Regions from separate parts of the Pseudomonas sp. FW306-02-D09B genome, predicted to be linked through region 1. Evidence: predicted binding sites of a transcription regulator. Region 1 holds the regulator's gene; the other holds the start of a gene.

Region 1 (5,991 bases):
AATCAACCATGGTGGCAGTCCGCAAAGAAACGCCGCCATGATAACCAGTCGGGGGCCGCTTGTCCGGCCCGGTCGCTCGATGACCTTAACCGAAAGCAGAATTTGAGTGGAGAACAGCATGAGTGCAGTTGAAAGCGTCGGCCCACAAGCGTTGCCGGCACTGCAAGAGCAAGTCGAGCAGATCATCGCCGAAGCCAGGCGCCAGGGCGCCAGCGCCTGCGAAGTGGCTGTGTCTCTGGAGCAAGGCCTGTCGACCACGGTGCGTCAGCGGGAAGTTGAAACCGTTGAGTTCAACCGTGACCAGGGTTTTGGCATTACCTTGTATGTTGGCCAGCGCAAAGGCTCGGCCAGCACCTCGGCCAGTGGCCCGGAGGCCATTCGCGAAACCGTCGCCGCGGCCTTGGCCATCGCCAAGCACACCTCCGAAGACGAACACTCGGGCCTGGCCGACGCCGCGCTGATGGCCAAGGACTTGCCGGACTTCGACCTGTTCCATGAATGGGACATCACCCCTGAGCAAGCGATCGAGCGGGCGCTGGCCTGTGAAGCGGCGGCATTCGCCACCGACAGCCGGATCAAGAACGCCGATGGCACCACCTTGAGCACTCACCAGGGCTGCCGCGTCTATGGCAACAGCCATGGCTTTATCGGTGGTTATGCGTCGACGCGTCACAGCCTGAGTTGCGTGATGATCGCCGAAGCTGACGGTCAGATGCAGCGCGATTACTGGTATGACGTTAATCGCCAGGGCAATCTGCTGGCCGATCCGCTGAGCATCGGTCAACGTGCGGCGCAACGTGCAGCCAGCCGCTTGGGTGCACGTCCGGTACCGACCTGCGAAGTGCCGGTGCTGTTTTCCGCGGAACTGGCGGGTGGTTTGTTCGGCAGTTTCCTCGGCGCAATTTCGGGCGGCAATCTGTACCGCAAGTCGTCGTTCCTTGAAGGTGCACTGGGCCAGAAACTGTTCCCTGAATGGCTGACTATCGATGAGCGTCCGCATCTGATGCGCGCCTTGGGCAGTTCGGCATTCGATGGCGATGGTCTGGCGACGTACGCCAAACCGTTCGTCGAGAAGGGCGAGTTGGTGTCTTATGTGCTCGGTACGTATTCTGGACGCAAACTTGGCATGCCAAGCACCGCCAACGCCGGTGGCGTGCACAATCTGTTCGTTACCCATGGCGATGAGGACCAGGCGGCGTTGTTACGGCGCATGGGGCGTGGCTTGCTGGTGACCGAATTGATGGGACAGGGTTTGAACATGGTCACCGGTGACTACTCTCGCGGCGCGGCGGGTTTCTGGGTCGAGAACGGTGAAATCCAGTTCGCGGTCCAGGAAGTGACTATTGCCGGCAACATGCGCGATATGTTCAAGCAGATCATTGCCGTGGGTAATGACCTGGAACTGCGCAGCAACATTCGCACCGGTTCAGTGTTGATCGAGCGGATGACGGTAGCGGGCAGCTAAGCGCTACCGCGATACAAAAAAAGCGCGCCACCCAATGGGTGGCGCGCTTTTTTATTGCCTGAAGCAAACCCTGTGGTGAGGGGGCTTGCTCCCGTTGGGGTGCGGAGCGGCCCTAAAGCCAGCCGCCGCGAGTATTCAGGTGGAATGCGATTGTTGGATTACGACCGCTTCGCGATCGAGCGGGAGCAAGCTCCCTCGCCACACAAGCTCGCTCGCCAAAAGGTTGTGTGTTTACTCGCCTTCGTCGAAGTAGTTGTTGATCAGCGCCACCAATGCGTCCATCGCTTCCTGCTCCTGCTCACCTTCAGTGCTCAGGTGGATCTTGGTGCCTTTGCCAGCCGCGAGCATCATCATGGCCATGATGCTTTTGCCGTCGACCATGGATTGCGGGGTGCGTCCGGCTCTGATCTGGCAGGGAAACTGACCCGCGACGCCAACGAATTTGGCGGAAGCACGGGCATGCAGACCCAGTTTGTTGATGATTTCAATTTCCAGAGCAGGCATCGCGGTGTGAATCCTTTAGCTAAGGTCGCGGTGGCGAACCTGGACGTTCTTCAGGGATTGTTGCAGGACCTGACCCAGGCGTTCGGTCAGGTAGACGGAGCGATGATGCCCGCCGGTGCAGCCAATGGCGATGGTGACGTAAGCGCGGTTGCTGGCGGCAAAGCGCGGTAGCCATTTGAGCAGGTAAGTGGAGATGTCCTGGAACATCTCTTCGACATCCGGTTGAGCTGCCAGGTACTCGGCAACCGGCTGGTCCAGCCCGGACTGACCGCGCAGTTCCGGCTTCCAGTATGGGTTCGGCAAGCAACGTACGTCGAACACCAGATCGGCATCCACCGGCATGCCCCGCTTGAAGCCGAAGGATTCCACCAGAAACGCAGTGCCCGGCTCTGGCTGGTTCAAGAGGCGCAACTTGATGGTATCGCGCAACTGATACAGGTTCAGATTGGTGGTGTTGACCTTGAGGTCCGCCAGGTCGGCAATCGGCCCCAGCAGATTGGTTTCGTCATCGATGGCTTCGGCCAGCGAGCGGTTGGCGCTGCTCAGCGGGTGGCGGCGACGGGTTTCCGAGAAACGCTTGAGCAAGGTTTCTTCGTCGGCGTCCAGGTACAGCACATCGCATTGAATGTGCCGGCTGCGCACTTCTTCCAGGAGTTCCGGGAAGCGTGACAGGTGGCTCGGCAGGTTGCGCGCATCGATGGAAACCGCAACCAGCGGTTGCGCCAGTTCGGTGTGAATCAGTGCGCGCTCGGCCAGTTCCGGTAACAGGCCGGCCGGCAGGTTGTCGATGCAGTAGTAACCGTTGTCCTCCAGTACATCGAGGGCGGTACTTTTACCTGAGCCAGAACGGCCGCTGACGATGATCAAGCGCATGATTAGTGACCGTTCTGCTCGTCGAGGACAACCTGATACAAGGCTTCATTACTTTTTGCGCTGCGCAGGCGATCACGGACTTCTTTACGATCAAGCATGCTGGCGATCTGGCGCAGCAGTTCCAGGTGCGCATCGGTAGCGGCTTGCGGGACCAGCAGAACGAATAGCAGGTCGACCGGAGCGCCGTCGATGGCGTCGAAATCTATAGGAGCGTCCAGGTGCATCAAGGCACTGATGGGCGACTCGCAACCTTTGAGGCGGCAGTGGGGGATGGCGATGCCGTTGCCAAAACCGGTGGAGCCGAGTTTTTCACGGGCGACCAGACTCTCGAAGACATCCTGCATGGCCAGACCCGGCACTTCGCGGGCGATCAGGTTGGCAATTTGTTCGAGGGCTTTCTTTTTACTGCCGCCCGGCACGTTCACCAAAGAACGGCCGGGGGTCAGGATGTTTTCAAGTCGGATCATGGGTTGGGAGTGTTAACGACCGGTCGCGCCCTGGAGGAGGCTCTGGGTCTTTTCCTTATGCTTTTTGAGTTGTTTATCCAGCTTGTCGGTCAGGGCGTCGATCGCGGCATACATGTCGTTATGCTCAGCGTTGGCGACCACTTCTCCACCGGGGATATGCAGCGTGGCTTCGATTTTCTGCAGCAGCTTCTCGACGGTCAACGTGACCTGCACATTGGTGATCTTGTCGAAATGCCTTTCTAATCGGTCGAGCTTTTCGCCGATGTAGATGCGCAGGGGTTCGGTCACTTCCAGTTGGTGTCCACTGATGTTGACTTGCATACAGCTTCTCCTTCGTTGCCAGTGCATAAGGCGGCAGGCTGGCTTGCCTGCCACTAGAGCGTGTCCGAAAAGCTTTCGAACACACCCTGGAACGCTATGGCGTAGCCCGTCACATCAACCGCTTGCGTTCGCTCGAAGGCGCGATCCCCAGGGACTCGCGGTACTTGGCGACGGTGCGGCGGGCCACCTGAATGCCTTGTGCCTCCAGTAAACCAGCGATCTTGCTGTCACTCAACGGCTTTTTCTGATTTTCCGCTGCAACCAGTTTTTTGATGATCGCGCGGATCGCTGTGGACGAGCATTCGCCGCCTTCAGAGGTGCTGACATGGCTGGAGAAAAAGTATTTCAGTTCATAAATACCGCGTGGGGTATGCATGAATTTTTGCGTGGTCACCCGTGAAATCGTCGACTCGTGCATGCCGACCGCTTCAGCGATGTCATGCAGGACCAAAGGCTTCATGGCCTCATCGCCGTACTCAAGGAAGCCGCGCTGGTGCTCGACGATCTGGGTAGCGACTTTCATCAGGGTTTCGTTGCGGCTTTGCAGGCTCTTGATGAACCAGCGCGCTTCCTGCAACTGATTGCGCATGAAGGTGTTGTCGGCGCTGGTGTCGGCGCGGCGGACAAAGCCGGCGTACTGCGGGTTGACGCGCAGGCGCGGAACCGACTCCTGGTTCAACTCCACCAGCCAGCGCTCGTTGTCTTTGCGCACGATGACGTCGGGAACGACGTACTCGGCTTCACTGGACTCGATTTGCGAGCCTGGACGCGGATTCAGGCTTTGCACCAGTTCGATGACCTGGCGTAGCTCATCTTCCTTGAGCTTCATGCGGCGCATCAGTTGGCTGTAGTCGCGGCTGCCCAGCAGGTCGATGTAATCGATGACGAGGCGCTTGGCCTCAGCCAGCCAAGGGGTCTTGGCGGGCAATTGACGCAGTTGCAGCGACAGGCATTCGCTGAGGTTGCGTGCGCCGATACCGGCCGGCTCGAATTGCTGGATGCGATGCAGGACGGCTTCGATCTCGTCGAGCTCGATGTCCAGTTCCGGATCGAAGGCTTCGAGGATTTCCTCGAGGGTTTCGTCCAGGTAGCCCTGATTGTTGATGCAATCGATCAGGGTCACCGCGATCAGTCGATCGGTGTCGGACATCGGCGCCAGGTTCAATTGCCAGAGCAGATGACTCTGCAGGCTTTCGCCGGCGGAAGTGCGAGTGGTGAAGTCCCATTCGTCGTCATCGTTGCTCGGCAGGCTGCTGGCGCTGGTCTGGTAAACGTCTTCCCAGGCGGTGTCGACCGGCAGTTCGTTAGGGATGCGCTCATTCCAGTCGCCTTCCTCGAGGTTATCTACCGTCGGCGCGGTTTCCTGGTAGGAGGGTTCCTGGATGTCGGTGTTGGGTTTCTGCTCGATATTGTCCGCCATCGGGTCGGCGTTATCGAAGTCGTCGCCTTCTTCCTGGCGTTCGAGCATTGGATTGGACTCCAGTGCCTCCTGGATTTCCTGTTGCAGGTCCAGGGTCGACAATTGGAGCAGGCGGATGGCCTGTTGCAGCTGCGGTGTCATCGTCAGCTGCTGGCCCATTCTCAAGACTAGCGATGGTTTCATGGCAGGGGCTTAACACCTTATTCGCCGGCGCACATGCGCCATCCACTACAGGGCGCCGGAGCGCCAAACATAAGCAAATTATATGCCTGAAACTGAAGTGTTTGCCTAGAGCGCTGTAACAATAAATACGTATAGTTTTATTGGGGCAAGCGCTCCGGCGACTGACCAGACACCTCAGTGCTTACAGGCGGAACTCATGGCCCAGATACACTTCCTTGACCAGGTCGTTGGCCAGGATGGTTTCGGCGTCGCCTTCGGCGATCAATTGACCGTCGTTGACGATGTAGGCGGTTTCGCAGATGTCCAGGGTTTCACGAACGTTGTGGTCCGTGATCAGCACGCCGATACCCTTGGCTTTGAGGTGATGAATGATCTGCTTGATGTCGCCCACCGAAATCGGGTCCACGCCGGCGAAAGGTTCGTCGAGCAGGATGAATTTCGGTGCCGTGGCCAGGGCGCGAGCGATTTCCACACGGCGACGTTCGCCACCGGAAAGGCTCATGCCGAGGTTGTCGCGGATGTGGTTGATGTGGAATTCCTGCAACAGGCTTTCCAGCTCTTTACGACGACCGGCCTTGTCGAGTTCCTTGCGGGTCTCGAGGATGGCCATGATGTTGTCGGCGACCGAAAGTTTGCGGAAGATCGACGCTTCTTGTGGCAGATAGCCGATACCCGCTCGTGCACGACCGTGCATTGGCTGGTGGCTGACGTCCAGGTCGTCGATCAGTACGCGACCCTGATCGGCCTGGACCAGGCCC
Region 2 (5,991 bases), on a different contig from region 1:
CCAGGGTGAAGCGAACAGGTGGAACCAGGGCGATGGTTTCGTCTTTACCCGAAGCACGCATGTTGTCGAGCTTCTTGCCTTTGGTTGGGTTGACGCCCATGTCGTTGTCACGGCTGTTCAGACCAACGATCTGACCGTTGTAGATCTCTTGACCGTGTTCAACGAACAGCTTGCCACGCGCCTGCAGGGTTTCCAGGGAGTAGGTCAGCGCCTTGCCGGTTTCTACCGATACCAGAACACCGTTCTGACGGCCGGACATGTCGCCGGACTTCATGGTGTCGTAGCGATCGAAGATCGAGGTCAGGATGCCAGCACCGTTGGTCAGGGTCAGGAACTGGTTACGGAAACCGATCAGACCGCGAGCAGGGATGTTGTATTCCAGACGAACACGGCCTTTGCCATCCGGCACCATGTTGGTCAGGTCGCCTTTACGCAGGCCCATCTCTTCCATGACCTTGCCCTGGGATTCTTCAGGGGTGTCGATGGTGACGTTTTCGAACGGTTCCTGCTTCACGCCGTCAACCTGACGGATGATCACTTCAGGACGACCAACGCCCATTTCGAAGCCTTCGCGACGCATGGTTTCGATCAGTACCGAGAGGTGCAGCTCACCACGGCCGGAAACCTTGAACTTGTCAGCCGAGTCGCCTTCTTCAACGCGCAGTGCAACGTTGTACAGCAGCTCTTTGTCCAGACGTTCCTTGATGTTACGGGAAGTCACGAACTTGCCTTCTTTACCGCAGAAAGGCGAGTCGTTTACCTGGAAGGTCATGGAAACGGTTGGCTCGTCAACGGTCAGAGGCTTCATCGCCTCGACAGTGTCCGGGTGGCACAGGGTATCGGAGATGAACAGCGAGTCCATACCGCTGATGCACACGATGTCGCCTGCTGCAGCTTCTTCAACGTCGATACGGTGCAGACCGTGGTGACCCATCAGCTTCAGGATACGACCGTTACGCTTCTTGCCGTCGGCGCCGATAGCCACGACCGGAGTGTTCGGCTTGACGCGACCACGAGCGATACGGCCAACGCCGATAACACCCAGGAAGCTGTTGTAGTCCAGTGCCGAGATTTGCATCTGGAATGGACCGTCACGGTCAACTTTTGGAGCTGGAACGTGGTCAACAATCGCCTGGTACAGCGGGGTCATGTCTTCAGCCATGTCGGTGTGGTCCAGACCGGCAATACCGTTCAGGGCCGAAGCGTAGACGACTTGGAAGTCCAGCTGTTCTTCGGTAGCACCCAGGTTGTCGAACAGGTCGAAGATCTGGTCCAGAACCCAGTCCGGACGTGCGCCTGGACGGTCAACCTTGTTGATGCACACGATCGGACGCAGGCCGGCTTCGAAGGCCTTCTTGGTCACGAAACGGGTTTGCGGCATAGGGCCGTCTTGAGCGTCAACCAGCAGCAGAACGGAGTCAACCATCGACATTACGCGTTCAACTTCACCGCCGAAGTCGGCGTGGCCCGGGGTGTCCACGATGTTGATGTGGTAGCCGTTCCAGTTGATGGCGGTGTTTTTCGCCAGAATGGTAATACCGCGCTCTTTCTCCTGGTCGTTGGAGTCCATCACGCGCTCGTCGTTGAGCTCGTTGCGCTCCAGGGTGCCGGATTGACGCAAGAGCTTGTCTACCAGGGTGGTCTTACCATGGTCAACGTGAGCAATGATGGCGATGTTGCGTAGATTTTCGATCACTTGTGTATCTCGATCAGAGGATTCGGTGTGCTGACAAGTCTTGGCAGCGATTTACAGTAGAGTCAGGCCTTGCCGTTACAGCTTGACGGCGGCGTCGGGGGGCCGGTGACGCAGGCCACAGGCAAACAGCCCCGGGCTCTTAGCTCGGTCGATAAACGCGCACATTGGCATGCCCCTCACTGAGCAAATGATGGGCATGCAGGCGACTCATCACGCCTTTGTCGCAATACAGCAGGTACTGGCGAGTAGGGTCCAGTTCCTTGAAACGAGCGTTCAGAGCATAAAACGGCATCGCTTGTACCTCGATACCAGCAAGCTCCAGCGGGTCGTCTTCGGCGGCATCCGGGTGACGGATGTCGATGATGATCTGACCGGCCAGCGCTTCACTGACTTCTTCAACCTGCACATCCTGGCCCAATTCGTCGATCACCCGATCGATCGGCACCAGCTTGGCGTTCTCGAGCGCACGCTCGAGCACTGCCATATCGAATTCTTTCTCTTCATGCTCCACGCGCGGACGCTTGGCGTGGGTCTTGGGGTTCACCGAAATGACCCCGCAGTACTCCGGCATGTGCTTGGCGAAATCGGCGGTGCCGATTGCGTTGGCCAGGTCGATGATGTCCTGCTTGTGACTGGCGATCAGCGGACGCAACACCAGCTTGTCGGTCACGCAGTCGATCACCGACAGGTTCGGCAGCGTCTGGCTGGAAACCTGGGAAATCGCTTCGCCAGTGACCAGTGCCTCGATGTCCAGTCGATCAGCGATCCGGGACGCAGCGCGCAACATCATACGCTTCAATACTACGCCCATATGACTGTTATCGACTTTGCCGAGAATTTCTCCCAGCACTTCCTCGAACGGCACACTGACAAATAACACGCGCTGGGAGCTGCCGTACTTCTTCCAGATGAAATGCGCGACTTCCATTACGCCCAATTCGTGGGCACGCCCGCCGAGATTGAAGAAGCAGAAGTGGGCCATCAGCCCGCGGCGCATGATCTGGTAAGCCGCGACGGTGGAATCGAAACCGCCGGACATCAGCACCAGGGTCTGTTCCAGCGCGCCGAGCGGGTAGCCGCCGATGCTGTTGTGCTGGCTGTGAATCACGAACAACCGTTTGTCGCGAATTTCGATGCGAACTTCGATTTCAGGCTGTTTAAGCGAAATACCGGCGGCGCCGCACTGACGACGCAGCTGGCTGCCGACGTATTTCTCGACGTCCATCGAGCTGAATTCGTGCTTGCCGGCACGCTTGCAGCGCACCGAAAAGATCTTCCCGGCCAGCGAATCACCATAGTGCTGCTTGCACTTGGCAACGATGTCGTCGAAGTCGCCCAGCGGGTACTCGTCGACCTGCAGGAAATGCGCGATGCCCGGCATGCAGCTCAGGCGCTCGGTCATGTCCTTCAAGGCCTTGGGGTCACTGACGTGCGTTTCCAGCTCGAGGTTGTCCCACACGCCGTTCACCACCACGGCCGGGTCCAGGTCGCGGAGCACAGCACGGATGTTCTTGGCCAATTGACGGATGAAACGCGTCCGTACCGGGCGGCTCTTGATGGTGATCTCGGGGAAGACTTTTACGATTAGTTTCATGAAAACAGCGCGCGCAGGGCCAGCCGAAAAAGGGGGGCGCGGATTATAGCGGAAATTGCTCAAGGTTTAACCAGTTAATGTGCAGAAGGTTTTCAATGCACCAAAACAGGTCATTTATGAAATTGAGCGCTACATTAAAGGGCGATATTTTCTGTTTTAAAGCGCCTTGCACCTTTATAAGCGTGATATTGGGGCAATTAGCCCATGTCGGGGCACTGGCATGCAATTTGCTCCCTTGTGAGGCAGGTTGCCAAGGCAGAGTATTCGCGCCGGCATCACCCACATTGTAAGGGCATCCATTACTAAGCCCGAAGCCACCCGGAGGACACTATGTCGAAGTCGGTTCAACTCATCAAAGATCATGACGTCAAGTGGATTGATCTGCGCTTCACGGACACAAAAGGCACTCAGCACCACGTGACCATGCCGGCTCGCGATGCGCTGGATGAAGCTTTCTTCGAAGAAGGCAAAATGTTCGACGGTTCCTCCATCGCTGGCTGGAAAGGCATCGAAGCTTCCGACATGATCCTGATGCCGGACGACACCACTGCCGTTCTGGACCCGTTCACCGAAGAGCCGACCCTGATCCTGGTTTGCGACGTGATCGAGCCTTCGACCATGCAAGGCTATGACCGTGACCCACGTGCCATCGCCAAGCGCGCCGAGGAATACCTGAAGTCCACCGGTATCGGCGACACCGTTTTCGTCGGTCCAGAGCCTGAGTTCTTCATCTTCGACGAAGTGAAGTTCAAGTCCGACATCTCCGGCTCGATGTTCAAGATCTACTCCGAACAAGGTTCGTGGATGTCCGACCAGGACGTGGAAGGCGGCAACAAAGGCCACCGTCCAGGCGTCAAAGGCGGCTACTTCCCGGTTCCGCCATTCGACCACGACCACGAAATCCGTACCTCCATGTGCAACGCCATGGAAGAAATGGGCCTGGTCATCGAAGTTCACCACCACGAAGTGGCGACTGCCGGCCAGAACGAAATCGGTGTGAAGTTCAACACCCTGGTCGCCAAGGCTGACGAAGTTCAGACCCTGAAGTACTGCGTACACAACGTTGCCGATGCATACGGCCGCACCGCGACCTTCATGCCTAAGCCGCTGTACGGCGACAACGGTTCGGGTATGCACGTTCACCTGTCCATCGCCAAAGATGGCAAGAACACCTTCGCTGGCGAAGGTTATGCCGGCCTGTCCGACACCGCCCTGTACTTCATCGGCGGCATCATCAAGCACGGTAAGGCCCTGAACGGCTTCACCAACCCGTCGACCAACTCCTACAAGCGTCTGGTCCCAGGCTTCGAAGCTCCAGTAATGCTGGCCTACTCGGCTCGCAACCGTTCCGCTTCGATCCGTATTCCTTACGTGTCGAGCCCTCGCGCTCGCCGTATCGAAGCACGTTTCCCGGATCCGGCAGCCAACCCGTACCTGGGCTTCGCTGCACTGCTGATGGCTGGCCTGGACGGCATCCAGAACAAGATCCACCCAGGCGATGCGGCTGACAAAAACCTGTACGACCTGCCGCCTGAAGAGGCGAAAGAGATCCCACAAGTTTGCGGCAGCCTGAAAGAAGCCCTGGAAGAGCTGGACAAAGGTCGTGCGTTCCTGACCAAAGGCGGCGTTTTCAGCGACGACTTCATCGACGCTTACATCGCCCTGAAAAGCGAAGAAGAAATCAAAGTACGCACCTTCGTACACCCACTGGAATACGAGCTGTACTACAGCTGCTGATCCAGTAACGCCCGCGCAAGCGGCGTAACAAAAAAGAGGCCTCCTTCGGGAGGCCTTTTTTGTGGGCGAACACTTATTATCAGGCCTACTGTTATAAGCATCATGCCCTTCCACGGAATGAAGAAGAGACGTCCCATGTACCTACGTTTGAGCCTTGCACTGTTCACCGCCCTGCTCGCCAACACTGCCTGCGCTGCCACCACTGCCACTCATGCTCCAGCTCCAACCCCGGCACCCGCGGCCCTCGCCCCGCTGCTCAGCACCATTCAGGAGCGACTGGTGATTGCTGACAAAGTCGCGCTGAGCAAGTGGGACAGCGGCAAGCCTGTCGAGGACCGTCAGCGTGAACGTGAAGTCATTGCCGATGCTATTGCCGAAGCGCCCTACTATAAATTGAGCAATGAAGCCGTTGAGCAGTTCTTCTCGGCGCAGATCGAAGCCAACAAGTTAGTGCAGTACGCGCATTTGTCCGACTGGCACGCACAAGGCAAAGCGCCCAACGACCCTCGCCCCGACCTCGTTGGCCTGATCCGCCCGCAACTTGACCTGCTGCAAACACGCCTGCTGCAGCAATTGGCCGATTTCACCCCGTATCGCAATGATCCGCACTGCCCGTCATGGCTGGCCAAAGCCAATAAAGCCGCAACCCAAGTGCCGCTGCGCGAGCTTGCGCTGGTACGCGCCACTGCCGAATTGTGCGGCACCCATCCGTAGGAGCTGGCGAGTTTTATTGATCTTTCGTGTCAGGGTGTTAGTGAATTGGGCCAACACTTAACCCTGGCCTATGCTGCAAACCAACGTTTTCGATTATTGGGCGTTTTTCATGGGTCGTGGTTTTCTGTTCATCCTGTTGCTGATCGCGCTGCCCGCCTCCGCGCAGATCTACCGCTACACCGACGCCAGCGGCAATACCGCCTACAGCAATCAGCCGCCCGATGGCGTGAAGAGCCAGGCCGTCGAGTTG

What was found. Region 1 encodes sigma-54, which starts transcription at its own class of promoters, with help from an activator protein. Its sites were predicted from a motif close to ANTGGCATNNANNTTGCTNT; they were not measured.
Region 2: a site for sigma-54 is predicted at 3,505-3,524, ahead of glnA (glutamate--ammonia ligase). Genes of this name have one in related genera too.

Annotation. Positions count from the first base shown of each region.
Region 1 is NZ_JBYSXY010000018.1:48,185-54,175, reverse strand. Features, by position in the region: gene yjgA (ribosome biogenesis factor YjgA) at 1-10, opposite strand, end outside; gene pmbA (metalloprotease PmbA) at 119-1,465, shown strand; gene AC3WK5_RS24675 (HPr family phosphocarrier protein) at 1,697-1,969, opposite strand; gene rapZ (RNase adapter RapZ) at 1,985-2,842, opposite strand; gene ptsN (PTS IIA-like nitrogen regulatory protein PtsN) at 2,845-3,309, opposite strand; gene hpf (ribosome hibernation-promoting factor, HPF/YfiA family) at 3,322-3,630, opposite strand; gene AC3WK5_RS24655 (RNA polymerase factor sigma-54) at 3,740-5,233, opposite strand; gene lptB (LPS export ABC transporter ATP-binding protein) at 5,415-5,991, opposite strand, start outside.
Region 2 is NZ_JBYSXY010000010.1:237,815-243,805, reverse strand. Features, by position in the region: gene typA (translational GTPase TypA) at 1-1,696, opposite strand, end outside; gene thiI (tRNA uracil 4-sulfurtransferase ThiI) at 1,836-3,290, opposite strand; gene glnA (glutamate--ammonia ligase) at 3,621-5,027, shown strand; gene AC3WK5_RS18410 (chorismate mutase) at 5,163-5,741, shown strand; gene AC3WK5_RS18405 (DUF4124 domain-containing protein) at 5,851-5,991, shown strand, end outside.